Regions from separate parts of the Streptomyces chiangmaiensis genome, predicted to be linked through region 1. Evidence: riboswitches for the same ligand, from Rfam matches in the RefSeq annotation. Region 1 holds a riboswitch; each other region holds the start of a gene.

What was found. A riboswitch is a leader RNA that binds a small molecule or an ion and turns the genes downstream of it on or off. The one in region 1 is predicted to bind cyclic di-AMP.
Region 2: another riboswitch for cyclic di-AMP. It lies ahead of VXC91_RS04265 (transglycosylase family protein); the one in region 1 lies ahead of VXC91_RS09115 (C40 family peptidase).
Region 3: another riboswitch for cyclic di-AMP. It lies ahead of VXC91_RS07990 (transglycosylase SLT domain-containing protein); the one in region 1 lies ahead of VXC91_RS09115 (C40 family peptidase).

The regions. Positions count from the first base shown of each region.
Region 1 is NZ_JAYWVC010000019.1:46,297-56,192, forward strand. Features, by position in the region: gene VXC91_RS09105 (M23 family metallopeptidase) at 1-388, shown strand, start outside; gene pcrA (DNA helicase PcrA) at 438-2,975, opposite strand; cyclic di-AMP (ydaO/yuaA leader) riboswitch at 3,379-3,549, shown strand; gene VXC91_RS09115 (C40 family peptidase) at 3,558-4,787, shown strand; gene VXC91_RS09120 (tellurite resistance/C4-dicarboxylate transporter family protein) at 4,896-5,867, shown strand; gene VXC91_RS09125 (hypothetical protein) at 5,845-6,198, opposite strand; gene VXC91_RS09130 (C40 family peptidase) at 6,629-7,693, shown strand; gene VXC91_RS09135 (response regulator transcription factor) at 7,744-8,472, opposite strand; gene VXC91_RS09140 (PspC domain-containing protein) at 8,469-9,797, opposite strand.
Region 2 is NZ_JAYWVC010000007.1:64,440-74,335, reverse strand. Features, by position in the region: gene VXC91_RS04285 (SurA N-terminal domain-containing protein) at 1-439, shown strand, start outside; gene VXC91_RS04280 (nucleoside triphosphate pyrophosphohydrolase) at 516-1,523, shown strand; gene VXC91_RS04275 (cytochrome P450 family protein) at 1,562-2,899, shown strand; gene VXC91_RS04270 (LysM peptidoglycan-binding domain-containing protein) at 3,044-4,000, shown strand; cyclic di-AMP (ydaO/yuaA leader) riboswitch at 4,198-4,363, shown strand; gene VXC91_RS04265 (transglycosylase family protein) at 4,368-5,045, shown strand; gene eno (phosphopyruvate hydratase) at 5,358-6,644, shown strand; gene VXC91_RS04255 (FtsB family cell division protein) at 6,744-7,220, shown strand; gene VXC91_RS04250 (DUF501 domain-containing protein) at 7,367-8,029, shown strand; gene VXC91_RS04245 (Ppx/GppA phosphatase family protein) at 8,026-8,967, shown strand; gene VXC91_RS04240 (NAD(P)/FAD-dependent oxidoreductase) at 9,456-9,896, shown strand, end outside.
Region 3 is NZ_JAYWVC010000016.1:56,350-66,245, forward strand. Features, by position in the region: gene fahA (fumarylacetoacetase) at 74-1,288, opposite strand; gene VXC91_RS07975 (carboxylate--amine ligase) at 1,511-2,779, shown strand; gene VXC91_RS07980 (FAD-dependent oxidoreductase) at 2,837-4,039, shown strand; gene VXC91_RS07985 (HAD family hydrolase) at 4,301-5,131, shown strand; gene VXC91_RS07990 (transglycosylase SLT domain-containing protein) at 5,116-5,619, opposite strand; cyclic di-AMP (ydaO/yuaA leader) riboswitch at 5,622-5,823, opposite strand; gene VXC91_RS07995 (CocE/NonD family hydrolase) at 6,165-8,156, opposite strand; gene VXC91_RS08000 (polyprenyl synthetase family protein) at 8,618-9,628, shown strand.

The DNA of each region.
Region 1 (9,896 bases):
CCTGCCGGTCCTCCAGAAGGGCCTCAGCGCCTACTTCGGGCAGGCCGGCATCAACTGGATGTCCGTGCACACCGGGATCGACTTCCCGGTCTCCTACGGAACCACGGTGTTGGCCGCGACCGACGGCACGGTCCGCACGCAGTGGAACAGCGCGTACGGCAACATGATGATCGTCACCGCGAAGGACGGCACGGAGACGTGGTACTGCCACCTCTCCACCTACCGGGTCGCCTCCGGAACGACGGTGAAGGCCGGCGAGCCGATCGCGTACTCCGGCAACTCGGGCAACTCCACCGGCCCGCACCTGCACTTCGAAGTGCGACCGGGCGGAGGCGCTGCCATAGACCCGCTGCCCTGGCTGCGGAGTCACGGGCTGGACCCGACCTGATCGACTCCGCCCTGGGCCCCGCCGTTCGGCGCGGGCCCAGCCGCACGGACTACAGCTTCTCCACCGGCGCGTACCGCAGCAGCAGCCGCTTCGGCTTGGTGTCACCGAAGTCGATCGTCGCCTCGGCGTTGGCGCCCGTGCCCTTGACGCCGACGACCGTCCCCAGGCCGAACTGGTCGTGTGTGACGCGGTCGCCCACCGCCAGGGAGATCACGGGCTTCTCCGCAGCACCGCCCCGGCGGGTGGCGAACCCAGACGCGCCCGCGGCCGAAGAGCGCGACCGGGAGGTCGAGAGCGAGGCCGCCACTCCCGAGAGCGGACCGGAGGACGCGGGGGCCGAGGAGCCGCCGGTCCGCTTCCACTCCACGTGCTGGTCCGGGATCTCCTCCAGGAAACGTGAGGGCGGGTTGTACGAGGGCTGGCCCCAGGCGCTGCGCAGGGCCGACCGCGTGAGGTACAGCCGCTCCCGCGCCCGGGTGATGCCCACGTACGCCAGGCGCCGCTCCTCCTCCAGTTCCTTGGTCTGGCCGAGCGCGCGCATGTGCGGGAAGACGCCGTCCTCCATGCCGGTCAAGAAGACCACCGGGAACTCGAGGCCCTTCGCGGTGTGGAGGGTCATCAGCGTGATGACGCCGTCGCCGTCCTCCTCGTCGGGGATCTGATCGGAGTCGGCGACCAGAGCGACCTGTTCGAGGAAGTCGGCGAGCGTGCCACCCGGAGCGGCCGCCTCTGGTGCCGATGCGCCTTCTCCGCGCTCCTGCTCGAACTCCAGGGCCACGGCGGCGAGTTCCTGGAGGTTCTCGATGCGGGTTTCGTCCTGGGGATCGGTCGATGCCTGCAACTCGGCCAGATAGCCGGTGCGTTCCAGCACCGCCTCCAGCACCGTGGCCGGTCCGGCGCCCGACTCCACGATGGTCCGCAGCTCCTCCATCAGCGCGTTGAACCGCTTGACCGCGTTCGTCGAACGGGCCGCCATACCGTACGCCTCGTCCACGCGGCGCAGCGCCTGGGAGAAGCTGATCCTCTCCCGCTGGGCAAGGGCGTCGATCATCGCCTCGGCGCGATCTCCGATGCCCCGCTTCGGGACGTTCAGGATCCGCCGCAGCGGAACGGAGTCCTCCGGATTCGCCAGCACCCGCAGGTACGCCAGGACGTCCCGGACCTCCTTGCGCTCATAGAAGCGGACACCGCCGACGACCTTGTAGGGCAGGCCGACGCGGATGAAGACCTCTTCGAAGACACGGGACTGCGCGTTCGTGCGGTAGAAGACGGCGACGTCGCCGGCCTTCGCCTCACCCGAGTCCGTCAGTCGGTCTATCTCGTCGGCGACGAACTGGGCCTCGTCGTGCTCGGTGTCGGCGACATAGCCGATGATCCGTGCGCCCGCGCCCGCGTTGGTCCACAGATTCTTGGGGCGGCGCGACTCGTTGCGCTCGATGACCGCGTTGGCCGCGCTCAGGATCGTCTGCGTGGAGCGGTAGTTCTGCTCCAGGAGGATCGTGGTGGCGTCCGGGTAGTCCTCCTCGAACTGGAGGATGTTGCGGATGGTCGCGCCGCGGAAGGCGTAGATCGACTGGTCGGCGTCGCCGACGACGCACAGTTCGGCCGGGCTCAGGTCGTGCTCACCGGGCGGCACGTCCACAGGGCGCTCGGCGGTACCGACGAGTTCCCGCACGAGGGCGTACTGGGCGTGGTTGGTGTCCTGGTACTCGTCGACGAGGACGTGGCGGAAGCGGCGACGGTAGTGCTCGGCGACGTCCGGGAAGGCGCGCAGCAGGTTGACCGTCGTCATGATCAGGTCGTCGAAGTCGAGCGCGTTGGCCTCACGGAGGCGGGACTGGTAGAGCGTGTATGCCTGGGCGAGGGTCTTCTCGAAGCCTCCCCCGGACTCCGTCCGGGAGGCGCCCCCAGCGGCCTGAGCGGCGAAGTCCTCCTCGTCGATCAGCTCGTTCTTCAGGTTGGAGATCTTCGCGCTGAAGGACTTCGGCGGGAAGCGCTTCGGGTCGAGGTCCAGGTCGCGGCAGACGAGCGCCATCAGCCGCTTGCTGTCGGCGGCGTCGTAGATCGAGAAGGAGGACGTGAAGCCCAGCTTCTTGCTCTCCCGCCGCAGGATGCGGACGCACGCGCTGTGGAAGGTCATCACCCACATCGCGTTCGCGCGTGGACCGACGAGCTGCTCGACACGCTCCTTCATCTCGCCCGCGGCCTTGTTGGTGAAGGTGATCGCGAGAATCTGGCCCGGGTGCACGCCCCGCTCGGCCAGCAGATAGGCGATGCGATGGGTGAGCACGCGGGTCTTGCCGGAGCCGGCGCCGGCCACGATGAGCAGGGGGGAGCCGGCGTGCATGACGGCCGCGCGCTGGTTCTCGTTCAGCCCTTCGAGCAGCGCCTGCGGGTCGCTGACCGGACGGGGAGCGCCGTCGCGGTAGTAGGCGTCCCGGTCCGCGGGCGCGTCGAAGCGTCCGCCGAACAGATCGTCGGGAGCCGACTCCGGAGCGTGATCGTCCTCGGGCGGCGGGGGCTCCTCCTCATGGGCCGGTGTGGCCTTGAGGTCCGCCAGGAAGCTGTCGTCAAAGAGGCTGCTCATCGCTCTCCGAGTCTAGGCCGCCCCACCGACACTCGGCCGCCACCCCGAGAACTCCGCCGCCGGGACGGGCCTGGGCCGTCCGCGGCCTTCCGGCGTCGACCGACATCACACCGCCACCTTCCGGAACTGTTCGATCGCCGACGGAAACCGACCGCACGGCGCCGTGTCACCGCACGGCTCACCCCCTGACGGAACCAGGCGGAGTACGCCACTCCGCCCGACTTCACAGGAAAACGCCCAACCCACCACAGATACCGTCACATCCACCCCGAGCAACCCGGTGCATGGTCAAGGTCACGAAAATGTATCGGGCATATCGCACATCAACCTTCACAGAGGCCACACGAGTTGGCTAGCGTGCGGGGCGGGCCGCACGACACCCACCGGCGAAGGTCGCCGGGCCGCGCGGCCTCCGCCGAGTCCGGTGCGCCCCCGCGGCACCCGGAGCCGGGGACCCACCCGACCTTGGGGTGAATCGGCCAACAGCCCTCCGGGGCGCGGCCGTAGGGCATGCCTTCCGGAACCACTCGCCCGAACCCGACAGCTAACTCGGTAGGCGGAGTACGGAAGGAGTCGCCTCCCATGGCGCCGCACCGCAAGGCGCGTCCCTCTGGCACGCGCATCGCAGGCATACGGACCCCCGCCCTCGCAACGGCGGCCCTCACCTCCGTGGCCCTGCTCTCCCAGACCGCCAACGCCGCCCCCTCCACCGACGACAAGCCGAGTGTCGAGGAGGTCGAGAAGAAGGTCGACGACCTCTACCGTCAGGCGGAGTCGGCCACCGACAAGTACAACGCGGCCAAGGAGAAGTCGGCCGACCAGCGAAAGCGCGTCGACACGCTCCTCGACGACGTCGCCCAGCGCACACAGAAGCTGAACGAGGCCCGGGACCAGCTGGGGTCGTTCGCCGCCGCGCAGTACCGCACCGGGGCGGCGGCCCCCGACACGGCCACCTTCCTGCTGGCCGACTCGCCCCAGGACTACTTCGACCAGACCCAGCTGATGAACCGGCTCACCGGCCGCCAGAAGGAAACGGTCGACGAGTACTTCACCGACCGGTCCGCGACGATGGAGAAGCGGCAGGAGGCCACCGAGAGCCTGCAGACGCTCACCGAGTCGCAGGAAACGCTCAAGTCGACCAAGGCGGAGATCCAGCAGAAGCTCACCACCGCGCGGGAGCTGCTCTCCAAGCTGACCGCGGAGGAGAAGGCACGTCTCGCCGCGCTCGAGAAGCAGAAGCAGGAGGAGGCCCAGCGCCAGGCGGAGGAACTGGCCCGGCAGCAGGCGGCAGCCCGGGAACAGGCAGCGGCCAGGGAGCAGGCGGCCCAGCAGAAGTCGTCCTCGACCACGACGAGCGACTCGTCCGGGTCCTCCACCACGACGAGCGGCTCGTCCGGCTCCTCGACCACGACGAGCGGCTCGTCCGGGTCCTCCACCACGGACTCCTCGGTGGCGACCAAGGCGGAGAAGGCCCTCGCGTACGCCCAAGCCCAGATCGGCAAGCCCTATGTGTGGGGTGCCACCGGCCCCGATTCCTACGACTGCTCCGGACTGACCCAGGCCGCCTGGAAGGCCGCCGGGGTGTCGCTTCCGCGCACCACGTACGACCAGGTCAACGCGGGCACTACGGTTCCGCTCGCCGACGCCCAGCCGGGTGATCTGATCTTCTTCTACGACGACCTCAGCCACGTCGGCATCTACATCGGCAACGGCATGATGATCCACGCCCCGAAGCCGGGTGCATACGTCCGCGAGGAGTCGATCTACTACGCCGGCGCCTCCATCATCCACAGCGTGGTGCGCCCCGCCTGAGGCCGGGCCTCCCGCTGCCCGTGCGGCACGCGCGCGTGGGGTTGTTTTCGGCCTCCCCGCGCGCGTGCCCCGTACGCAACCCGTGTGCGCATCCCTAGCATCGGGCGCATGTCAGGCACCTCCGCGCTCCGCACCTGGTGGTCGCAGCGTCCACCCGCCACCGGGGCCGCCGTGATGGCGACCGGCATCCTGTCGGTCGGGCTGCGCCTGACCGGTTACCAGGTCCTCTCCCGCATCGCCCTCGCCCTGACGGCCGCCGCCTGGCTGGGCCTGGTCGCCGATGTCGCCGTACGAGTGCTGCGGGAGCGCGAACGGTGGGTGGACGCGGCACTCCCTCCGACCGCGCTCACCCCGGTCGCGGCGACCGCGACGCTGGGCACGGCGGTGTCCGCGCTGAGCGGTCAGTCGCTTGCCGAGGCGCTGCTCGCACTGACCGCGCTGCTGTGGGCGGGCCTGGTCCTGGGGGTCGTACCGCGCTGGACGCGCCGCATGCCCGGCACGGTCTTCCTCGGGTGTGTGGCGACGGAGGGGATCGCGGTGCTCGGGGCGGTGCTGGCGGCGGCCGCGGGCGTGGCGTGGCTTGCGCACACGGCGCTGGTGTTCTTCTGGCTCGGGCTGGTGTTCTACCTGGTCGGACTGCGCTGCTTCGACCTGCGGCAGGTGGCGACCGGCGCGGGGGACCACTGGATCGTGGGCGGCGGACTCGCCATCTCCGCGGTGGCCGGGGCGCGGCTGGTCATCGCCTCACACCGGATGTACCTCTGGAACAACGACGACAGCGCCGCCCTGCGGGGCATGACCATCGCCCTGCTCGCCCTCGCCCTCCTGTGCTACTGCGTGCTGGCGGCGGCCGAGGTGATCCGTCCGCGGCTCGGCCACGACGTACGGCGCTGGGCAACCGTCTTCCCGATGGGCATGACGGCGGTGGCGGCACTGTCCGTCGCCACCGCCATCGGGGGGTCCTGGCTGCCTGACCTGGGCCGGGTACTGCTGTGGATCGCGGTGGCCGCCTGGTGCGCGCTCCTCGTCGCCGCCGTCTCGTCGGCGCTGGGCGGCGTCAGGTCCAGAGCACCGCGATGAAGATGTTCGCAGTGGTCAGCGCGCCGACGAGCGCGAAGAGGGACTTGTCGACCCTGTCCTCGTCGCGCTTCACGTAGACCAGGCCGAGGATCACGATCAGCAGAGCCAGCTTCACACCGATCTTGATCATGTCGACCGGCTGGTGGTCCGCCTCGTTGAGACCGACCAGGACGACGCCGGTGGCCAGCATGGTCAGCGCGCCGTGCAGCATCCCGGGCACGAATCGGGCGGTGCCCTGGCCCATTGCCTTCATCTGGGTGAGGAAGCCGCCGAGCAGCGCGGCGATACCGACGATGTGAAGGCCGACGAAGAGATGGATGAGTACGTCCATGGGCCGGAGCCTAGCCAGGGGTGCGGGGTCACCCGACCACCGGCCCCGCGGACGTGGCGGCGCCCACAGGGACACGGGCACCGCATATATGCGCCCTATAGCATTCCGCCGCCTCCCCGCGTCCCGGAACCGTCGCATCGGTCATCGCACAGCGTGAAGTCGGCGCTCCCGGACCGGGATCACGACCACATACGGTCACCGGCAGTCCAGTCGCGCCACTTCCGTACATTGCGTCACGGAGTGGTCACGGTGAGGTTTAGCGTCCTGCATCAGGTGGCCGGCTCCTCACCACCCGCCCGGGCCAGGGGCGGCCGTCGGACACCACCGCCGAGAAGGTCCGGCGGCGGCGCGCTCCCCCTGTGCGGGCCGCCGCCGGACGCGCTACACCGCCCGTGACACCGGCGGTCGTACGAAAGGACGGGATGTCCAGGTGGCAGCGCACCGCAAGCCCAGACAGCGTTCGCTCGGCGGCAACACGGCCCGTACCGCCGCCACGATCGCCCTCGCGGGAGCGGCGACCACGACCGGTCTCGAGGGAACGGGTCACGCCGAGCCACAGCTCTCCCCGGCTCAGGTCAAGGCCAAGGTCGACAAGCTGTACCAGCAGGCGGAGGCCGCGACCGAGAAGTACAGCGGAGCGAAGGAGGAGGCGGACAGGGCCCAGGCACGGCTCGACACCCTGCGCGACGAGGCGGCCCGCCGCACGGAGCGACTCAACTCGGCACGTGAGGCACTGGGTTCGGCCGCGGCGGCGCAGTACCGCAACGGGGGCGTCGACCCCTCGGTGCAGCTCCTGCTCTCCTCGGATCCCGGGCAGTACCTCGACGACGCGGCGTTCGCCGAGCGGGTCGACCACCGGCAGGCGGCGGCCGTGAGCCGCGTACGCGCGCAGCTGCGGGAGATCGAGCGGCTGCGCGGAGCGGCGCGGGTGGAGCTGGCCTCCCTGAAGTCACGGCAGGCGGAACTGCGCCGGCAGAAGCGGACGATCACGGAGAAGCTGGGCGAGGCGCGACGGCTGCTGTCCCGGCTGACGGACGGCCAGCGGGCACAGCTCACGGCGGACGGAGACCCGGGGCGGGCGTCGCGCTCCGCGCTTCGGGGCCTGACGCCGGTGTCGGCCGCCGCCGCGGCCGCTCACGCCCCCAACACCCGGGCGGCGGCCGCGCTGTCGTACGCGTACGGCAAGCTCGGCAGCCCCTACGTCTGGGGAGCCACGGGTCCCGACGCCTTCGACTGCTCCGGCCTGGTACAGGCCGCCTACCGCTCGGCGGGTGTCTCGCTGCCGCGGACGACATACGCCCAGATCGGCGCCGGACGCCGCGTCTCGCGCTCCGAGCTCCTCCCCGGTGACCTGGTGTTCTTCTACTCCGGCGTCAGCCACGTGGGGATCTACGTGGGCAACGGTCAGATGATCCACGCGCCGAATCCCTCGGCGCCGGTACGGCTGGCGCCGATCGACCAGATGCCGTTCGCGGGGGCGACCCGGGTGGTGTGAGCCGCCCTCGGATCCGTGAAGCGTTGACGAGGAGGCCCGGTGAGGGCGCGTCAGACCAGCCGACGGGCCGTCGCCCAGCGCGTCAGCTCGTGCCGGTTCGACAGCTGAAGCTTGCGCAGAACCGCCGAGACATGGGACTCGACCGTCTTCACCGAGATGAACAGCTGCTTGGCGATCTCCTTGTACGCATAGCCACGGGCGATGAGGCGCAGGACCTCGCGCTCGCGCTGGGTGAGGCGGTCGAGGTCCTCGTCGACGGGCGGGGCGTCCGTCGAGGCGAAGGCGTCGAGGACGAAGCCGGCCAGACGCGGCGAGAACACCGCGTCGCCTTCCTGCACCCGGAAGACGGAGTCGACCAGATCGGAACCGGTGATCGTCTTGGTGACGTAGCCGCGGGCGCCGCCGCGGATCACCCCGATCACGTCCTCCGCCGCGTCCGAGACGGACAGGGCGAGAAAGCGGACCGGCCGCTCCGCGTCGGCCATCAGCGGCGCGCAGCGGCGCAGCACCTCGACTCCGCCGCCGCCGGGCAGATGGACGTCGAGGAGCACCACCTCGGGCCGGGTGGCGGTGATGACGCTCACCGCCTGGTCGACGTCCGCGGCCTCGCCGACGACCTCGACGCCGGTCCGCTCGGTCTGCCCGATCTCGGCCTGGACACCCGTGCGGAACATCCGGTGGTCGTCGACGAGCACGACCCGCACGCGCCGCTCTTCGGCGCCGCCCCCGCTCGCGCGCTCCGGCTCCGCCGGGCCGGCCGGCTCGTTCGCGTCGCTCATGACGTCTTCTCCGCCCTCTCCATCTCCAGCTCGACCTCTGTGCCGCCACCCGGCACGGCGCGCAGTCGTGCCGTGCCGCCGTTGCGCTCCATGCGGCCGATGATCGATTCTCTGACACCCATGCGGTCGGCGGGAATCGCGTCGAGGTCGAAACCGGGACCGCGGTCGCGCACGGACACGAAGACGGTCCTTTCCTCGACCTCGGCGTAGACCTGGACGGCGCCGCCGTCGCCACCGTACTTGGCGGCGTTCACCATGGCTTCGCGCGCGGCCTGCATCTGCGCGCCGATCCGCTCGTCGAGGGGGCAGTCGCCGACGACGACGACCTCGATGGGCACGCCGTGCTTGTCCTCCACCTCCGCCGCGTTGCGCCGGACCGCCTCCGCGAGGGTGTCGGGCGCCTCGTCCTCGTCCTTGCCGGTGCCCTCCGGTTTGTAGAGCCAGGCGCGCAGGTCGCGCTCCTGGGCGCGGGCGAGACGGCGCACCTCGCCGGCGTTCTCCGCGTTGCGCTGGATCAGGGTCAGGGTGTGCAGGACCGAATCGTGCACATGGGCGGCGACCTCCGCGCGCTCCTGGGCGCGGATGCGCATCAGGCGCTCCTCGGACAGGTCCTGGGTGATCCGGACGAGATAGGGACCGGCGAGCAGCGTGACGCCGACGAGGACCGCGAGCGCCGCCTGCAGGACCGAGCCGAGGTGGGCCGCCGAGCCCTGGAGCACGAAGATGCCGGAGACGCCCGCGGTGACCAGCAGGACCCCCGCCGCGGCGCGCAGCAGCGTGAGCGTGCGCCGACGGCTGCCGACCTCCATCCAGCGGGCGCGCCGCGCGTTGTCCGCCTGGCGCCAGACCAGGGCGACACCCGCGGCGACGAGGACGGCCGGGATGAGATACGCCTTGGCCCCGCTGCCGAGGTTCACGCTGCCGACGAAGGTCAGCGCCACGACGACCATGAGCAGCAGGGCGACGATCTGGCCCCGGTCGGGCTTACGGGCGACCAGTCTGCGCCGGCCGTCGGCCAGGGTCTCGGTCGCGACCAGGGACGGAGGGCGCCGGTCGTCGACACCCCCGACGCCCAGTGGGACGAAGAACCAGAACGCGGCGTACAGCAGCGCGCCGAGGCCGTCCGCCGTCATCAGGCCGACGAACACGAGGCGCACCCAGATCACGGGCAGTCCCAGGTGCCCGGCGAGCCCCCGCGCCACGCCCCCGAGCCAGCGTCCGTCGCTGCTGCGGTAGAGCTTGCGCGGCGGCCGCGGGTCGTCGGGGGGCACTGCTGCGGCGTCCGGCATGCCATCGATGGTCACACGACCGGCCCATCGGTACATCAGGGTCAGCCCCCTAGACACCCCTGATCTTCGCGCTCCCGGACGCCGCGCACGCCCTCGAGATACTGCGGTCCCAGGTCCACGGACGTCCTTGATCCC
Region 2 (9,896 bases), on a different contig from region 1:
CCAGACCAGCAGCCTCACCCGCGACACGCTCCACACCATGGTTCTCGACCGGGTCCTGAACCGCGCCGCCAAGGAGGTGGGCGTGAGCGTCGACCGCAGCGACGTCGAGCAGATGCGGGCGAGCCTGGAGCGGCAGGCGGGCGGCAGCAAGGCGCTGCAGTCGGCGTGGCTGCAGCAGTACGGGGTCGCTCCCCGGCGCCTTGACGACAGCCTTCGCACGGAGGTCCGGGCCCAGAAGCTGGCCTCGGCGCTCGGCGTCGACATGAACACGACCGACGGCAAGGCCGCCTTCTGGACGGCCATGGCGGAGGCGTCCAAGGAACTCGACATCAAACTCAATCCGCGCTACGGCACCTGGGACGTGCAGAAGAGCAGCCGTGTGGACGCCAGGACGCCCTGGGTCAAGGAGGTCACGGCGGCGGCCGGGCAGCCGGCGTAGCGCGGGTGGGGCCGGGCCGGTCCACCGCCTGTGGACGACGTACGGGGGCGTCGGTGGCGTGCGTTACGTTCGAAGGGTGAACGCAACCAGCTCCCGCGCCCACGGTCCGCACGGGACCGACGCCTCCGAGGCGGCCGCCGGCCGTATCGTCCTGCTCACCACCAGCCACCGGGTTGCGCCGGGTCTGCTCTCGTGGCCCGCCTGGCAGGCGCTGCGCGACGCCGACCGGGTCCTGTGCGCGGACGGCGCGCATCCTCAGCTGCCCTATCTGCGTGAGGCGGGCATAGCGGTCGACGAGGCCGCCCCGACCGCGCAGGAGCTGGTGGACGCCTGCGCCGGCGGCCGCAGGGTGGTCGTCGTCGCGACCGGCGAGGGAGAACCGCACCTCACCGACGGCCTGGCCCGGCTGGCCGGCTCCGGGCGGGTGCGGATGCCGGAGCTGGAGCTGCTCCCCGCGTCGTACGACCTGCCGGGCGCCCGGCTGCTCGACCTCGTCCAGGTCATGGACCGCATCCGCGCCGAGTGCCCCTGGTCCTCCCGTCAGACCCACCAGGGTCTGGCCAAGTACGGCATCGAGGAGGCGTACGAACTGGTCGAGGCGATCGAAGCGGGCGACCGCGACGAACTGCGCGAGGAACTGGGCGACGTCCTGCTCCAGGTCGTCTTCCACTCCCGCATCGCGGAGGAGGACGCGGACGCCCCCTTCTCCATCGACGACGTGGCGGGCGGCATCGTCGCCAAGCTGATCCACCGCCACCCCCACGTCTTCGGCGACGAGACCGCCACGACACCGGAAGAAGTCAAGGAGCACTGGCTGCGGACAAAGGCGGTGGAGAAGCGGCGCACCTCGGTGACGGAGGGCGTCCCCCTCGGCCAGCCGGGCCTGGCCCTCGCGGCCAAGCTCTCGTCCCGTGCCCACACGGCCGGTCTCGACGTTCCGCTGCCTCAAGGGAAGGGCGTCGGCTACGAACTGCTGGCGATGGCCGCGCGAGCCGAGGCGGAGGGCGTGGACCCGGAGGCGGCACTGCGGGCGGCGGCGCGGGCGTACCGGGACGCGATTCGGGAGGCGGAGAGCGGCGGCTGAGGTACGGCCCGGACCTGGCCGCCGGATACCGTCAAGGAGTGACCAACCAGCCCCACCCCGAGCCCACGAACTCCACCCCCGAGCTCTTCACCCGGGAGTTCGCCGCCGACCCCTACCCCGCCTACGCCTGGCTCCGTGACCACGCCCCCGTGCACCGGACCGAACTGCCGAGCGGTGTCGAGGCCTGGCTGGTCACCCGTTACGCCGACGCCAAGCAGGCCCTCGCCGATCAGCGGCTCAGCAAGAACCCGGCGCATCACGACGAACCCGCGCACGCCAAGGGCAAGACCGGCATCCCCGGCGAGCGCAAGGCGGAGCTGATGACGCATCTGCTCAACATCGACCCGCCGGACCACACGCGGCTGCGCCGGCTTGTCTCCAAGGCCTTCACACCCCGGCGCGTCGCGGAGTTCGCGCCGCGGGTGCAGGAGCTGACCGACCGGCTCATCGACGGGTTCGCGGGCCGCGGCTCCGCCGACCTCATCCACGAGTTCGCCTTCCCGCTGCCCATCTACGCCATCTGCGACATGCTCGGCGTACCCCGCGAGGACCAGGACGACTTCCGGGACTGGGCGGGGATGATGATCCGGCACGGCGGGGGGCCGAGGGGCGGAGTCGCCCGTTCCGTCAAGAAGATGCGCGGCTACCTCGCCGACCTCATCCACCGCAAGCGCGAGGCCCTGCCCGAGGCGCCCGGGCCCGGCGAGGACCTCATCTCCGGGCTCATCCGCGCCTCCGACCACGGTGAGCACCTCACCGAGAACGAGGCCGCCGCCATGGCCTTCATCCTGCTGTTCGCCGGGTTCGAGACCACGGTCAACCTCATCGGCAACGGCACCTATGCCCTCCTCGGCCGCCCCGGGCAGCGCGCCCGGCTTCAGGCTTCCCTCGCCCGCGGCGAACGGGGCCTGCTCGAGACCGGTGTCGAGGAACTCCTCCGCTACGACGGCCCGGTGGAACTGGCCACCTGGCGCTTCGCCACACAGCCGCTCACCATCGGCGGGCAGGACATCGCCCCCGGGGATCCGGTGCTGGTCGTGCTCGCGGCCGCCGACCGGGATCCCGAGCGGTTCGCCGACCCCGACAGGCTCGACCTCGCCCGTCGCGACAACCAGCACCTGGGGTACGGACACGGCATCCACTACTGCCTCGGCGCCCCGCTGGCCCGCCTGGAGGGACAGACCGCACTCGCCACCCTCCTCACCCGTCTCCCGGACCTGCAACTCGCGGTGGATTCAACCGATCTGCGCTGGCGGGGAGGGCTCATCATGCGTGGATTGCGCACACTTCCTGTGGAATTCACCCCGATTCCCAAAAAGATCACCTCCGTCCCGCCGGATGACGCGGCGAACGCACCGCCGGTCGCAGGGGGGTGACAGCTCTTCACCTCTGTGATCTTCACGTGATCTGCGCTGCATTAACTTGTGACAGGCGACCGACTGCCGATACGTTCACGCAGCAACGGGGCGGTACGCCACAGCCGCCCCTGCGTTCACTGCTGTCGTGTGAAAGGCAATCGCATGCTCTCCGGGAACGGTCGTCACCGTCGCCCCCGCCAGGCTCCGGCTCTCCTCGTCGCGGCAGGGGTGACCGGCTCAGCGATCGCGATTCCGCTGCTCGGGGCCACCGGCGCCAGTGCGTCCGACGCCACCACCTGGGACCAGGTCGCGCAATGCGAGAGCGACGGTTCCTGGAGCGCCGACACCGGGAACGGCCACTACGGCGGGCTCCAGTTGACGCAGCGGGACTGGGAGAAGTACGGCGGCCTCGACTACGCCCCGAGCGCCGACCAGGCGAGCCGTTCGCAGCAGATAGCCGTCGCCGAGAGGATCCTCGACGACCGCGGTGTCTCCGTCTGGTCCGCCTGCGGGCTCGTCGCCGGCCTGAACGAGGACTCCGGCTCCGCGGACGTCGACACGGGCGTCGCGGGCGAATCGTCCGGCCGGGGCTCCTCGTCCGGCTTCGGGCTCGACTCCGGCCTGTCCGACTCATCCGGAACATCCGCTTCCGCAAAGCCGTCCCTTTCCTTCGGCGCGTCCCACGACTCCGCCGACCACGGTGCGGGTGCGAAGCATTCCCAGAGCGCCGGCGGTCCGTCCGCTGCCGCGATGAAGGGTGACGAGTCGGACAAGTCCGGTCAGAGCGATGCCTCTTCGGGCGGCGGTGCGGATGAGACCTCCGGCTTCGGCCGCCATCGCGGCGGCAGCGCCGGCGAGGGCGACGCCGACGGCCGCACGGGCGACTCGATCGGCCGGCACGCCTCGCGCGACTCCCGAGCCGCGCGGGACGCCGCCGACGGCTCGTACACCGTCCGCCCCGGTGACAATCTGTCGGGCATCGCCGACTCCCTTGACCTCACGGGTGGATGGCGGGCGCTGTACGACGTGAACAAGCGGACGGTCGGCGCCGATCCGGACCACATCCTCCCCGGCCAGAGCCTTGCGCTCGACGCGGACCCGCACGCCGGGAAGCGCTGAACTGCACGTCGGCCTACGGTACTTCACATCCCGCTTCGGGCTTAATGTCCGGTTTGGCGATGGTGAGAGATGGGTCTCATCGGCCCTGATCGTCTTTGGAATTCGGCGGATCGGCTGCTTACGGTCATGACCGCTCGCCACAGCGGGCCCCCACGGTCGCAACGCCGAATCCTGCCAGTGGCCGTGCGGAACAGTCGTCGCGTCAAGCGCCGTAGGCAGGAGCGGGGGACCCAAGGTAAGCGCCGCGCCCGGACATGGACCGGGGCGGCTTGGGGTGAAGCCGTGCGCCCAGTGGCGCGCGGCCGGGCAACTCAACCGGCCCGAACCCGACAGCTCACCTCGCAGGCGTCGGTGAGGGGAACGAACCATGCTGTGTTCCGGCAAGGGCAAGCACCGCCGCCCGTCCAAGGCCGTCCGTGTCATCTCGCTCGCCGGTGTCACCGGTGCCGCCGTCGCCGCCCCGCTGCTCGCGGCCGGCAACGCCTCCGCGGCCACCGCCGCCGAATGGGACTCCGTCGCCCAGTGCGAGTCCGGTGGCAACTGGTCCATCAGCACCGGCAACGGGTTCTACGGCGGTCTGCAGTTCACGAACTCCACATGGGCCGCCTACGGTGGCACCGCCTACGCCTCGCGGGCGGACCTGGCCACCAAGGCGCAGCAGATCGCCATAGCCGAGAAGGTCCTCGCGGGTCAGGGCAAGGGCGCCTGGCCGGTCTGCGGCAAGGGCCTGTCCAGCACCCCGTACAACGGCGCGGCCGCCGGCGCCTCCTCCGGCGCCACGAAGAGCGGCGCCGCCCACACGACCTCGCAGCAGGCCTCCCGTTCGGCCGAGCGTCCGGCCGCGCAGAAGACCGGCACCACTTCGGCCGGCAAGAAGGTCGAGAAGGGTGACGGCGAATACAAGGTGATCAAGGGCGACACCCTCAGCTCGATCGCCGCGAAGCACCACGTCCAGGGCGGCTGGGAGAAGCTCTTCCAGCTGAACAAGGACATCGTCGAGGACGCCGACCTCATCTACCCGGGCCAGCAGCTGCACCTGAAGTGACAGCGGTCCGGTAGCCGGTCCACAGCGTCCTGATGTACGTGACCTCCGGCGTGACGGTCGCGTGAAGGCAGCCCCCGTCCCCACGGGCTCCCCGCTCCGGTGCGTGTTCCCCCGTACGCACCGGAGCGGGGCTTTTTTGCTTACGCGCCCCGCGCTCTTCACCGCGACTTTCCCTCCGCCTTTGTTCCGCACAGGAACAATGTGGACCCTCACTCTGTCCACGGGACGGTCGGTCGGCTGGCCGATGACCCGGGACGGTTAGGCTCTAGTCGCAAGGTGCCCCGCACTCTCAGCGTCACATCCAAGAAGGAGATGCTCGTGCCGTCCATCGACGTCGTCGTAGCCCGGGAAATCCTGGACTCCCGAGGCAACCCCACGGTCGAGGTCGAGGTCGGCCTCGACGACGGCAGCACGGGTCGTGCCGCCGTTCCGTCCGGCGCCTCCACCGGCGCCTTCGAGGCCATCGAGCTCCGCGACGGTGACCCCAACCGTTACCAGGGCAAGGGCGTCGAGAAGGCCGTCCTCGCCGTCATCGAGCAGATCGGCCCGGAGCTCGTCGGCTATGACGCCACCGAGCAGCGGCTGATCGACCAGGCGATGTTCGACCTGGACGCCACCGACAACAAGGGCTCGCTCGGCGCCAACGCCATCCTCGGCGTCTCCCTCGCCGTCGCCCACGCCGCCTCCGAGGCGAGCGACCTCCCGCTCTTCCGCTACCTGGGCGGCCCGAACGCGCACCTGCTGCCGGTGCCGATGATGAACATCCTGAACGGCGGCTCGCACGCCGACTCCAATGTGGACATCCAGGAGTTCATGATCGCCCCGATCGGTGCGGAGTCCTTCTCCGAGGCCCTGCGCTGGGGCACCGAGGTCTACCACACCCTCAAGAAGGTGCTGAAGACCAAGGGCCTGTCCACCGGCCTCGGCGACGAGGGCGGCTTCGCCCCGAACCTCGGCTCCAACCGCGAGGCCCTGGACCTCATCCTCGAGGCCGTCAAGCAGGCCGGGTACGTCCCCGGCGAGCAGATCGCCCTCGCCCTGGACGTCGCCGCCTCCGAGTTCTACAAGGACGGCAAGTACCTCTTCGAGGGCAAGGAGCGCTCCGCCGCCGAGATGACGGAGTACTACGAGGAGCTCGTCGCGGCCTACCCGCTCGTCTCCATCGAGGACCCGCTGTTCGAGGACGACTGGGCCGGCTGGAAGGTCATCACCGACCGGCTCGGCGACAAGGTCCAGCTGGTGGGCGACGACCTGTTCGTCACCAACCCCGAGCGCCTGGCCCGCGGCATCGAGGAGGGCACCGCCAACGCCCTGCTGGTCAAGGTCAACCAGATCGGTTCGCTGACCGAGACCCTGGACGCCGTCGAGCTGGCCCAGCGCAACGGCTTCAAGTGCATGATGTCCCACCGCTCCGGCGAGACCGAGGACGTCACCATCGCCGACCTGGCCGTCGCCACCAACTGCGGCCAGATCAAGACCGGCGCCCCGGCCCGCTCCGAGCGCGTCGCCAAGTACAACCAGCTGCTGCGCATCGAGGAGATCCTCGACGACGCCGCGGTGTACGCCGGCCGCAGCGCGTTCCCGCGCTTCAAGGGCTGAGCGGGCAGGGCCACGCCTTAGCCCGTCGTCCGTACGTCCCCGTACCCGGTCCCGTACCGTGTGCGGGGACGTACGCACGTGTGAAGGGGAGGCGGGGACATGGCCGTGAAGGACCGTGACCGGTTCTCCACCGCGACCAGGCTGCGGCTGCTCGGGGAGCAGACGGCGGCCCGGGTCTATCGCTCCCAGACCAGACGGCAGGCCCGCCGTTCCCGGCTGACCGGCCGGGCCGCGCTGCTCGCGCTCGTCCTGTGCTCGCTGGTCGTGGCGCTCGCGTATCCGATAAGGCAGTACGTCTCCCAGCGGGCCGAGATCGCCGACCTGGAGCGGCAGCAGGCACAGGCCCGCGAGCGGGTCGAGCAGCTGCGTGACCTCAAGGCGCGCTGGCATGACGACGCGTACGCGGAGCAGCAGATCCGGCTGCGGCTGCACTACGTGATGCCGGGGGAGACCGGTTACATCGTGATCGACCCGGACGCGGCCAAACAGTCGCGTGCAAACCGTACGACGGCCGCGCGCCCCTGGTACGACAACATCTGGGACGGGGTCGACAGGTCCGACAAGTCCAGCCGGTGAGCCGGCCCGCCGCCCGGTCGAGGCGGCCGTGCACGGCGTTCCCGCCGTGAACCGAAGAGGCGCTGTGAACCGATGACCCCGCGACCGGCGCATCACCGACCGGACGGATCAGCGCACCGATGAGAAAGACAGCCTGAAAGACAGCCATGGAAACTCCTGCCCGCCGCCCCTCCGCAGCCCCGCAAGGGGAGCGCTGCGCGCTGACGCTGTTCGATCTGCCGCCCACCCCGCGCACCGAGCCCACGGACGCGGACGTCGAGGCCATCGAGCAGCAGCTCGGGCGTCCCCCTCGCGGGCTGCGCGCGATCGCGCACCGGTGCCCGTGCGGGCAGCCGGACGTCGTGGAGACGGCGCCGCGGCTCCCCGACGGCACACCGTTCCCGACGACGTACTACCTGACGTGCCCGCGTGCCGCCTCGGCGATCGGCACGCTGGAGGCGAACGGCGTCATGAAGGAGATGACGGAGCGCCTGGCGACCGACCCCGAACTGGCCGCCGCCTACCGCGCGGCGCACGAGGACTACATCGCCCGCCGCGACGCCATCGAGGTCCTGGAGGGCTTCCCGAGCGCGGGCGGCATGCCGGACCGGGTGAAGTGCCTGCACGTGCTCGTCGCGCACTCCCTGGTCGCCGGCCCCGGGGTCAACCCGCTGGGCGACGAGGCGATCGGGATGCTGCCTCAGTGGTGGCGCAAGGGGTCGTGCGTGACGCCCGCGGGCCCGCCGTCCGGTGACGAGTCGCAGGCGGACACGTCCGGCCCCGACCGGACCGCCGTCGAGCCCGACGATTCCGAGGAGGAAGACAAATGACGCGCGTCGCCGCCGTCGACTGCGGTACGAACTCCATCCGGCTCCTGGTTGCGGACGCCACCCCGGCCACCGGTGAACTCGTCGAACTGGACCGGCGGATGACCATCGTCCGGCTCGGCCAGGGCGTGGACCGGACCGGGCGGCTCGCCCCCGAGGCCCTGGAGCGCACGTTCGCCGCTTGCCGGGAGTACGCCGAGATCATCAAGGAGCATGGCGCCGAGCGGATCCGTTTCGTCGCCACGTCCGCCTCCCGGGACGCCGAGAACCGGGACGTGTTCGTCCGTGGGGTGCTGGAGATCCTCGGCGTTGAGCCCGAGGTCATCTCCGGCGAGCAGGAGGCGGAGTTCTCCTTCACGGGCGCGACCAAGGAGCTGGCGGGCCGCGAGGACCTGGACAAGCCCTTCCTGGTCGTGGACATCGGCGGTGGTTCCACGGAGTTCGTCGTCGGCGAGGAGCATGTGCGGGCGGCGCGCTCCGTCGACATCGGCTGCGTCCGTATGACCGAACGTCATCTCGTGCACGAGGGAGTTGTCTCCGATCCGCCGACCCCGGAGCGGATCGCGGCCATACGGTCCGACATCGAGGCCGCACTGGACCTGGTGGAGAAGACCGTTCCGCTGCACGAGGCGCGCACGCTCGTGGGGCTCGCCGGCTCGGTCACCACGCTGTCGGCGATCGATCAGGAACTCCCGGAGTACGACTCCGAGAGGATCCACCACTCCCGGATCTCCCAGGACCGCGTCCGTGAGATCACCGAGCGGCTGCTGAGGTCCACGCACGCCGAGCGCGCGGCGATCCCCTCCATGCACCCGGGCCGCGTCGATGTGATCGGCGCGGGCGCCCTCGTCCTGCTCGCGATCATGGAGCGGATCGAGGCCGCCGAGGTCGTGGTCAGCGAGCACGACATCCTCGACGGCATCGCCTGGTCCATCGCGTAGCGGACACCCATCGCCCGGGCCGTGAACGGGATCTGACGGGCGATCAGGGAGCTCCGGGCGGGGATTTCCTACCCGTCGGCAGCCTCTCTTGAGCGGGTCGGATAACGTATGAGCGCATCCGAAGGGGTCTTGCGCACCTTCGGATGCGGGCCGGCGGAAAACTTCGTGAAGTTCTTCACAAGGAAATCGCACCTGCTGGGCGATGATGGGGGTCCACTCGGCCATCCGTAGGGCTCAAGGCATCCTCGGGGGTGCTCACGCGAGCGTTCTCGGGGGAGTCGCCGACGGGGGCGCGGAGCCCGCGGCCGGTGCCCCGAACGCCTTGAGGAGCAGCTCACGCGGCCTTGGCCGCCATCCGCTGTACAGGGTGCTGCCTCCGCGGCGCCATGACCTCCGTCATGCGAGTGGCGCAGTGTAGCAGATACCACGACCAAGCTTGTGAAGGGGCGCACGAGCGACCCCCCAGGGGCGGGTGGATACTCGATGCCATGAGCACCACGGAGCGTCCCAGGATCCTCGTAGTAGGCGGTGGGTACGTAGGCCTGTACGCAGCTCGTCGCATTCTGAAGAAGATGCGCTACGGCGAGGCGACCGTCACGGTCGTCGACCCGCGCTCGTACATGACCTACCAGCCCTTCCTTCCCGAAGCCGCCGCCGGCAGCATCTCCCCCCGGCACGTCGTCGTCCCGCTGCGACGCGTGCTGCCGAAGGCGGAGGTCCTCACCGGCCGGGTCACCACCATCGACCAGGACCGCAAGGTCGCCACGATCGCCCCGCTGGTCGGCGAGGCGTACGAGCTGCCTTTCGACTATCTCGTCGTCGCGCTCGGCGCGGTCTCCCGCACCTTCCCGATCCCCGGCCTCGCCGAGCAGGGCATCGGCATGAAGGGCATCGAGGAGTCCATCGGCCTGCGCAACCACGTCCTCGAG
Region 3 (9,896 bases), on a different contig from region 1:
GGGAGCCAGGGGACGGTGCCCCGCCGGGGACCCCACGAGCCGCGCGGGGCGACTCGTGGGCGGCCGGCTCCGTTCAGGGACTCGGTACCACCCGGCCCGCCACCTCGCCGAGTCCCACCCGAGTCCCGCCCGGCCCCGGGGCCCAGGCCGTCAGCGTCACCACGTCCCCGTCCTCCAGGAACGTTCGCTTGCCGTCCGGGAGTTCGAGCGGGTCGCGCCCGTTCCAGGTCAGTTCGAGGAGCGAGCCGCGCTCGCGCTCCGTCGGGCCGCTCACGGTGCCCGAGCCGTACAGGTCGCCCGTGCGCAGACAGGCCCCGTTCACCGTCATGTGCGCCAGCTGCTGGGCCGCCGTCCAGTACATGGTGGAGAAGGGCGGCTCGGAGACCGTCCGGCCGTTGATGGCGACGGAGATGTGCAGGTCGTAGCCGGCCCGTTCCTCCTGTGCGTCGTCCAGATACGCCAGCAACGGATGCGTGCGCTCCGGCGGTGCCACCCGCGCCTCCTCCAGCGCGTCCAGCGGGGTGATCCAGGCCGAGACGGACGTGGCGAACGACTTTCCGAGGAACGGTCCGAGCGGCACGTACTCCCACGCCTGGATGTCCCGTGCCGACCAGTCGTTGAGCAGGCACAGTCCGAACACGTGGTCCCGGAAGGCCGACAGCGGCACGGGCTCGCCCATCTGCGACGGCACGCCCACCACAAACCCCACCTCGGCCTCGATGTCCAGGCGCACCGAGGGCCCGAAGACCGGGGCAGGGTCCGTGGGGGCCTTGCGCTGGCCACGCGGACGTACGACGTCTGTGCCCGACACGACCACCGTCCCCGCCCGGCCGTGGTAGCCGATCGGCAGATGCTTCCAGTTGGGGGTCAGGGAGTCCGCCGCGTCCGGGCGGAAGATCTGCCCGACGTTACGGGAGTGGTTCTCGGAGGCATAGAAGTCGACGTAGTCCGCGACCTCGAAGGGCAGATGGAGAGTCACCTCGGAGAGTGGGTGCAGGAAGGACTCGACGGTCTCCCGGTGTGCGGGCACCGTCACCCACGCCGTCAGCGCCCGGCGCACGTCCGACCAGGCGGTACGGCCGGCGGCCAGCAGCGGGCCCAGGGACGGCCGGGCCAGCAGGGAGGCGTAGGGGGAGCCGAGAGCGTGCGCCGCCGCGCCCGCGTCGAGCACGTGGTCGCCCAGGCGGACGCCGACGCTCCGCTCGTCGGAGCCGGCCCGTGAGAACACGCCATAGGGGAGGTTGTGCGGGCCGAAGGGGTTGCCCTCGGGGACATCGAAGGGGGGCATCGGATGCTGCCTCGCTTTCGTGCACTTCAGATGTGCCGTGCATGGGTGTGTGTTCCATGTGGTCGCCGCACACGTTACGGGTGAGATGCCTGTCTGGGCAGTGTCTAAAGAGTTCGCAATGTCCGGATAAGCCTTGTCGGAGGGGCCAATTCCGGCTTAGCGTCCTTTGGGGGACACGGACGGGGTGGGTCCGGTCCATAGGGGGGACACGTGGGGGGACCCGTGGCCAGGAGCACCGGCAGCGTGCCGTTCGACGCGGACCGCGAGGTACCGGGGCTCATCGTGAAATTCGGCGACTATCCGCTGCACCACGGCGGGGTGGGCGCGATCCGCAGCCTGGGCCGGCTCGGCATACCGGTGTATGCGATCACCGAGGACCGTTACACACCGGCCGCGCTCTCGCGCTATCTGCGTCACTCCTTCGTGTGGCCGACCACCGGGACGGAGGATCCGGAGCGGCTGGTGGAGGGTCTGCTGCGCATCGGCCGCAGCATCGGCCGGCCGACGGTCCTCGTCCCCACCGACGAGGAGGCCGCGGTCCTGATCGCGGAGCACCAGGACGTCCTGGGCGGCCCCTTCCTCTTCCCGAAGCCGGAAGCCGAACTCCCGCGCCGCCTGGCCAGCAAACAGGGTCTGCACGAACTGTGCGTGGAGCACGGCATCCCCAGCCCTGCGGCCGCCTTCCCGCAGTCCTACGACGACATCGTCGCCTTCGCCGAGAAGGCGCGCTTCCCGCTCGTGGCCAAGAACCGCGAGGCGTTCGTGCGCCGTTCACGGCCCGCCGTGAACGGGACGACCCGGATCGCCACCCGCGAGGGCCTGCTGACGCTCGCCCGCGACTGGGGCGAGCACCCCGGAGTGATCCTCCAGGAGTACCTGCCGCGGGAGGAGGCCGAGGACTGGATCGTGCACGCGTACTTCGACCAGGACTCGACCCCGCTCGCCCTGTTCACCGGTGTCAAGGTCCGCTCGTGGCCGCCGCACGCGGGCATGACGGCCAACGCCTACGTCGTCGACAATCCTGAACTCGCCGACCTTGCCGCACGTTTCGTCAAGCAGATCGGCTTCACCGGCATCATCGACCTCGACCTGCGCTTCGACCGCCGCGACGGTCGATACAAACTGCTCGATTTCAATCCGCGCATGGGCGCGCAGTTCCGGCTCTTCGAGAACGAGTCGGGGGTGGACGTCGTCCGCGCCATGCACCTCGACCTGACCGGCCGCGCCGTACCGGAGGGGGGACAGCGCGCCGGCCACCGCTACATCGTGGAGAACATCGACCTGCCCGCGCTGCTCGCCTACCGCCGCAGCGGCTACACGACGCCGCACGCGCCGCCCCGTGCGAGCAGTACGGAGCTCGCCTGGCTGGCGGGCGACGATCTGCGGCCGTTCTTCACGATGCTCGCACGCTTCGTGCGGCCGGGCGCGAAGCACCTGTATCAGCTGTGGCGGACCAACCGCCGTGGCAGTACCACGAGTTCGGGCAGATAGCCCGGTTCGGCCATCACCACCACGAAGTAGGCACGTCGCGTCCTGGGGAGGGACTTCGTGATTCAACCGGTAGCAGTCATCGGCGCCGGGCCGTTCGGCTTGTCCACCGCCGCCCATCTGCGGGCGCGCGGAATCCCGGTACGCGTCTTCGGTGACCCCATGGTGAGCTGGCGCGACCACATGCCGGAGGGCATGCTCCTGAAGTCCACCCCGGCCGCCTCGAACCTCGACGCCCCCCAGCGCGGCCACACGCTGGTCGACTACTGCGACGACGCGGGCATCCCCCGGCTGGTGACGGACGAGGACATCGTCCCCGTCGAGACGTTCATCGCCTACGGTGAGTGGTTCCAGGAGAAGCTGGTGCCCGAACTCGAGCAGGTCCGGGTGGTGTCCGTGGACCGCCGGCAGGGCGGCGGCTTCGAGCTGAAGCTGGACTCGGGTGAGATGTTCGCCGCCCGGGCGGTCGTGGTCGCGACCGGTCTGTCGGGGCTCGCCCATCTGCCGTCGGAGCTGGAGGCGGCCGCGGCGGACGGAGCCACGCCCACGGGCCCGTTCTCCCACAGCTCCCAGCACCACGATCTGACCCGGTTCTCCGGCAAGGAGCTGCTGGTCATCGGGGCGGGCCAGTCCGCGCTGGAAACGGCGGCACTGGCGGCAGAGGCCGGGGCGCGGGTGCGCGTGGTCTCACGGGGCCGCGGCAGGGTCGCCTTCGGTGCCCCTCCGTGGAACCAGCCCAAGCTGCGCCCCGAATCGCCCTTCGGCCGCGCCTGGTCGCTGTGGGCGCTGACCCACTACCCGCACCTGTACCGCTTCCTGCCCGCGCAGACCCGCCACTATCTGGTCCGCCGCGTCCTCGGCCCGCTGGGTGCCTGGTGGCTGGAGGACCGGTTCGACGGCAAGGTCGAGGTGCGCGAGGTCACCCGTATCGTCGGCGCCTCCGCGCCGGACGGCAGCCCGGCACTGACGGTCCTGACCCACGGCGGCCGCACGGAGGAAATGGCCGCGGACCATGTCATCGCCGCCACCGGCTACCGCGTGGACATCGCCGCGATGGACTTCCTGGGCCATGAGCTGCGTACACAACTGGCGGTGAGCCGGGGAGCGCCGAGGCTCGGCGCGGGTTACGTGTCCTCCCTCCCCGGCCTGTACTTCACGGGCCTTACGGCGGCGGCCTCGTACGGTCCGGTGATGCGCTTCGTGTGCGGGACGGAGTTCGCGTCACCGCGGCTGGCGGGGCATCTGGCGGCGGCGCACGGCTGAACCGGGGGTCCGGAGAAGTGCGGGGGCGCGACACCATCGCCTCCCCGCCGATCCGGACGATGACCGACCCGGACCTCACACGGCGTGGACTCCACCTCCGGTGAAGTGCCGCCGGGAGACCCGGAGTCGGGTCCGCCCGCGGCAATGTCCGGTACTGCCGGTGCGACAGGGGTTCCGAGCGCGCCGAGGTGCGCACGGGATACCGGACGTCGTCCGGTCCCCGCCGGACCGCTGGTGCGTTTCCATCCGTATTCTCTGATCATGGCCGCACCCCACACGTACTCACTTGTCGCCACCGACCTGGACGGAACGCTGCTGCGTGGTGACGACACGCTCTCCGACCGGTCAAGGACCGCTCTGGCGCGGGCCGCTGCGGGCGGCGCACAGCACCTCGTGGTGACGGGTCGCCCGGCGCCGAGGGTCCGGCCGCTGCTTGAGGACCTCGGCAACAAGGGGCTCGCGGTGTGCGGACAGGGCGCGCAGGTGTACGACGCCGGCGCGGACCGGTTGCTGTTCTCGGTGACGCTGGACCGGGAGTTGGCCGAGACCGCGATCGGAAAGATCGAGGCCGAGGTGGGGCAGGTGTACGCGGCCGTCGACCAGGACGGGGTGGACGGGCTCACGCTCATCGAGCCCGGCTATCTGATGCCGCACCCCACGCTTCCCGCGGTGCGGGTCGAGCGACGCGACGACCTGTGGTGCGAGCCCATCAGCAAGGTGCTGCTGCGCCATCACGCCCTCTCCGACGACGAGTTGGCGACGGTGGCCCGAGGCGCCGTGGGATCCCTGGCGACGGTCACCATGTCGGGCCCCGGCACCGTCGAACTCCAGCCATGCGGTGTCACCAAGGCGACGGGTCTCGCGCTGGCCGCCGGCTTCCTCGGCCTGAGCCCCTCGGGGACCATCGCGTTCGGCGACATGCCCAACGACATCCCCATGTTCGAGTGGGCGGCGCACGGCGTCGCCATGGCCAACGCCCACCCCGAACTGAAGTCGGTCGCCGACGAGATCACCACGTCGAACGAGGACGACGGCATCGCCGTCGTCCTCGAGCGACTGTTCCCTGCCGGCGGATCTCAGTACGCGCTGTAGACGTTGTCGATCGAGCCGTACCGGTGGGCGGCGTAGTTGCATGCGGCCGTGATGTTCGCGACCGGGTCGTACGGGTCGAACGCCGTACCCGGCACGTGGTACGTCCGGAAGGTCGGGTCGATGACCTGCAGGAGTCCCTTGGACGGTATGCCCATACGGGCGTTGGAGTCCCAGAGGTTGATGGCGCGCGGGTTGCCCGACGACTCGCGCATCACATTGCGGTAGATGCCGTTGTACGTGCCGGGGATTCCGTGCTTGGCCATGATCGCCAGGGACTGGCGGATCCAGCTGTCCAGGGAGCCGGCGCGGGACGCGGCACTGGTGACCTTCGCGGGCGCGGCCGGGGTGGCGGCGGAAGCGTAGGTCGCACCCATGATGGGGAGGGCGAGAACGGCTGCTCCAGTCCCCGCGACTGCGAGGGCGCGGGCGACGCGGGCGGCCTTGGAGTTGCGATTCCGACGGCGTGCGGGCAGGGCGAAAGCGGACACGGTGCATTCCTCTCCGACGCCTGCGAGGTGAGCTGTCGGGTTCGGGCGGGGAGGTGCCCGGCCGTGTCCTCGCTGCCGAGGCTCGGCTTCACCCCAAGCCGTTCCGGTGCGATGTCCGGTTCGGCGACTTACCTGGTTCCCCCGCTCCTGCCGTGAGGGGTCGAAGTCTTCTCGAGCGGTGGCAGGATTCGGCGTTCCGCTCGGGTCGAATGGAAGGTATGCGACCGCACATGTCGGGAACAAGCCCGAAATTCACTCTCGGGCCCAATTGGCCCTGATCATCGGGAATAGGCGAGACGATCCATTTTGTTGGTATGGGTTCAACTTGCCTATCGCAAGGGGCGTGTTGGTGATTGCGCCCGGAAGATTCACATCAGGGGCAAGTGACCCATTTCACTTCGACCCACGCAGGATGTAACAGGTCGATATAGGGCGTATGGCCCAATTCGGACAAAAGGCTCGGACTTCATCGGCTCGGCGGGGTCGACGGCTCAAAATTAGGGCATTTCATCCCAAAGGGGATGAGGTGTGATCGGACGCCGGCACTAGCCCGCTGCGCGAGGGATCCGCTTCTCCCATGTCCGATGGAACACGACCTCATAGCCGTCCTTGCAGACGATCTCGTTCCAGGTGACGAAGTCGGCGGCGGTGCAGGTGATCTCGGAGTGCGTCTCCACCCTCGCGTCCCATCCCCTGTCCGGGCGGTGCAGCCGGACCGACCAGTCGCAGCGGGTGCGGGCGGTCGACGGACCCGCGTCCTCGACGGTGTACGCCTCCAGCGCGTCCTCGGTCACTTCGAGACCGTCGGGATACACCTGGGTGCCGTCGCGGCACGGGTCGACCACCAGGAGCCATTCACCCTTGGCCACGTCTCGCACCGACAGGCGTGCCGGGCGCGGTTCCTCGAGCATGGCGGCGGCGCTGACGCCGAGCGGCTCGGACTGCTGCGGTTCCCCGAAGACGATGTCCGGCCCCGACTCCGGTGCGCGCACGGGCAGTTCGAGCGAACTGCCCGCCGGGTACAACGTGAAGCCGGCCTCCGAACCCGGCTGCGGCCACAGCCACGGCCAGTATGCGGAGGAGACGGCGAGGCGGATGCGGTGGCCGGGACCGAAGGCGTGGCCGATGCCGTTCAGTTCGACCGCCACGTCATCGGTCGCCCCGGGGATCCAGGGGACCGCCCGGTCGGGGCCCCGGCGCGCCGACAGGTTCAGGGTGCCCCGGGTGACCAGCGTCGACGACCCGTCGGGTGCCACGTCGCACAGCCGGGCGACCACCTGGCCGTGCGGTACCGGGCAGGCGAGCCGCAGCCGCACCCGGGGCCGCCCCAGCACCCAGGTCTCCTCGGTCGCCGTGAACTCGAAGCATGCCGATCTCGCGTCCTCCTCGCGCTGATCGGGCGGCAGGTCCGCGTCGTCGCCACTCGGGACGAAGCGGCCCGCGTCGAGGCCGGTGTGCATCGGCGACCGTACGAGCACCGGCGTGCCCTGGAGCGCGTACGAGACCCGGCTGACGTTCGGCGACGGCCAGGACGGCTCGGCGACCCAACGGCCCGGCAGCACGTCGTACTTCGTCGCCGGAGGATGCGGGTCCTTGACGTAGGCCCGCAGCAGCGGCTCCGCCATGATCCCCGTGTCCTCGCCCTTGAGCCAGTGGTCCCACCAGCGCAGGGTCTCCTGCAGGAAGCCGATCGCCGGTCCCGGCAGGCCGTGGTCCGGGTACTGGTGCGACCACGGCCCGATCAGGCCGCGGACGCGATCGGCCGGGAGATGCTCCAGGAGCCCGAGCACGGCGTCCCGGTACGGGTCGTACCAGCCGCTCACAGCGAGCACGGCAGCCTGGAGCCCGTCGTGGTCCTCGCGGGCGTCGTCGGGCCGCCGGTGGTCCTCCCACGCCGCCTGTGCCGGCCAGGAGTGCACGAGCGGGTCCAGCGCCTGAAGGCGCCTGGCCCAGACGTCCCGCCACACCGTGCCCACGTATGCCGGGTCCGGCGGACGGGCCGCGAGGGCGAGCAACGCCGCCGACCGGGCGGGCAGGCCCGCCGCGAGAGCCGACCCCCCCACGTCGTGCACGTCGTTGCCGGGACGGTCGTCCGTGGGGCACACCGCGACGACCGCCTTCAGCGGGGCTGGCGCGAGGGCCGCGATCCGGAGGGAGGCGAAGGCGCCCCGCCCGATGCCGAACACGCCCACACCGCCGTCGCACCAGGGCTGTGCGGCCAGCCAGTCGAGGACCTCGACTCCGTCGGACAGCGTGACGGCGGAATGCGCAGCGGTCGGCGTGCCGTCCGAGTTGCCGTGCCCGCGTGCGTCCACGCGCACGGAGACATAGCCGTGGCCCGCGTACCAGGGGTGCCGCTGCCGGTCGCGGGCCGCGGTCGAGTCGGTGAGCCGGCAGGGGCGGTACTCGAGGAGGGCGGGGACGGGCTCCCCGGTCCGCGGGCGCCATGCGCGCGCGTACAGACGGGTACCGTCCCGGAGCGGGATCCAGAAGTCGTCGTGAGTCGTTTCGTGAGGGAAGGACGTACGGGTGTGCATGCGCATGGCCTCGGACTCCTCGACGACGTCGGCAGCGGACCGGTCCGTCGTGGCGGTTACGGGGACGTGAGGAGAGGCACCCGCGTGACTGCGCCCGGCCGGGTGAGAGGGACGGCGGCGCAGGAGACGGGGCGTCGGGTCCCGATGGGAAGCGTCCGGCGGGGTACACGAGAGGAAGTGGGGGCCGGTACCGGCTGCGAGAGGTGCTTTTCCCTTATGTGATGAATGACTGTTCGTATCGCCTGATCAAGAACATACCGTTCGCCATCCGATACCGCCCGCCCTGGAACTGTGGGCGCTCGCGGTGATCGAAACGTGACCGGATACGCTGACTTGAGTGATGGCAACGACAGATCGACAAACTCGATGAGTCACGTCGACAGACAACGTCATCGACGAAGTGACCGTCCTTGAGACCGACCGTGTGACCGTCAGCAGACGTCGCAGACAGGAGACCCCACGTGACCGTCGTCGGGCCGTTCGGGCTGAGCGTGCGGGACCAGGCTCTGGAAGCCGATGTCCAGGCCGGATTGGCCGCTGTCGAGGAGGGGCTGCTCGACGCCACCAAGAGCGAGGTGCCCTTCATCACGAAGGCGGCCCAGCATCTCGTCCACGCAGGCGGGAAGCGGTTCAGGCCGTTGCTCGTGATGCTTTCGGCGCAGTTCGGCGATCCGTACGCACCCGGGGTCGTGCCCTCGGCCGTGGTCGTGGAACTGACCCATCTCGCCACGCTTTACCACGACGACGTGATGGACGAGGCCGAGGTGCGGCGCGGGGTGGACAGTGCCAACAGCCGCTGGGGCAACTCGGTCGCGGTCCTCACCGGTGACTTCCTCTTCGCGAGGGCGTCGCACATCCTGGCCGATCTCGGCCCGGAGGCGGTCCGCATCCAGGCGGAGGCCTTCGAGCGTCTGGTCACCGGTCAGATCCTGGAGACGGCGGGCCCCCGGGACGGCCGCGACCCGGTGGAGCACTACCTCGACGTCCTCGGCGGCAAGACGGGGTCACTGGTGGCGGTGGCCTGCCGGTTCGGGGCGATGATGTCGGGCGCCGACGAGACGGTCGTGGACGTGCTGACGCAGTACGGCGAGCGGCTCGGTGTGGCGTTCCAGCTGGCCGACGACGTGCTGGACATCGCCTCCGACTCGCACGAGTCCGGGAAGACGCCCGGGACGGACCTGCGCGAGGGCGTCCCCACCCTTCCGGTGCTGCGCCTGCGCGAGCGTATGGAGCGCCTGGGTCTGCCCGAGGACATCACCCTGTGCGAGCTGCTGGACTCGGACCTCACGGACGACGCCCGCCACGCGGAGGCCCTCGCCCGTCTCCGTGTCCACCCGGCCCTGGAGCAGGCCCGCCGCGACACGGTCCGCTTTGCGGAGGACGCGCGCTCGGCTCTGGCCCCGCTGCCGGAGTGCGGTGCGAAGGCGGCCCTGACCGAGCTGTGCGACGCGGTGGTGCACCGTGCGGGCTGACAGGCCCGAACCGTCCCGGCGTCCCGTGACACGCCAGGCACATTCGTGACCGTCGTGGGCGTCCCCTACCAGGCCGACTACGTCTTCGTGCAGCACTGATCCACGGATTCGGCAACTCGAGGATCCCGGACCGCGGTGCCTCGTCCGACCCTTACGGGTCGGGGGAGGCAACGCCCCGGCATGTCATACCGCAGGATTACGCGGACTTGAGTCCGCGGGCTGACGCTTCTCTCCGGCCGATTTGGTCAGATGGGAGACACCACCTCAC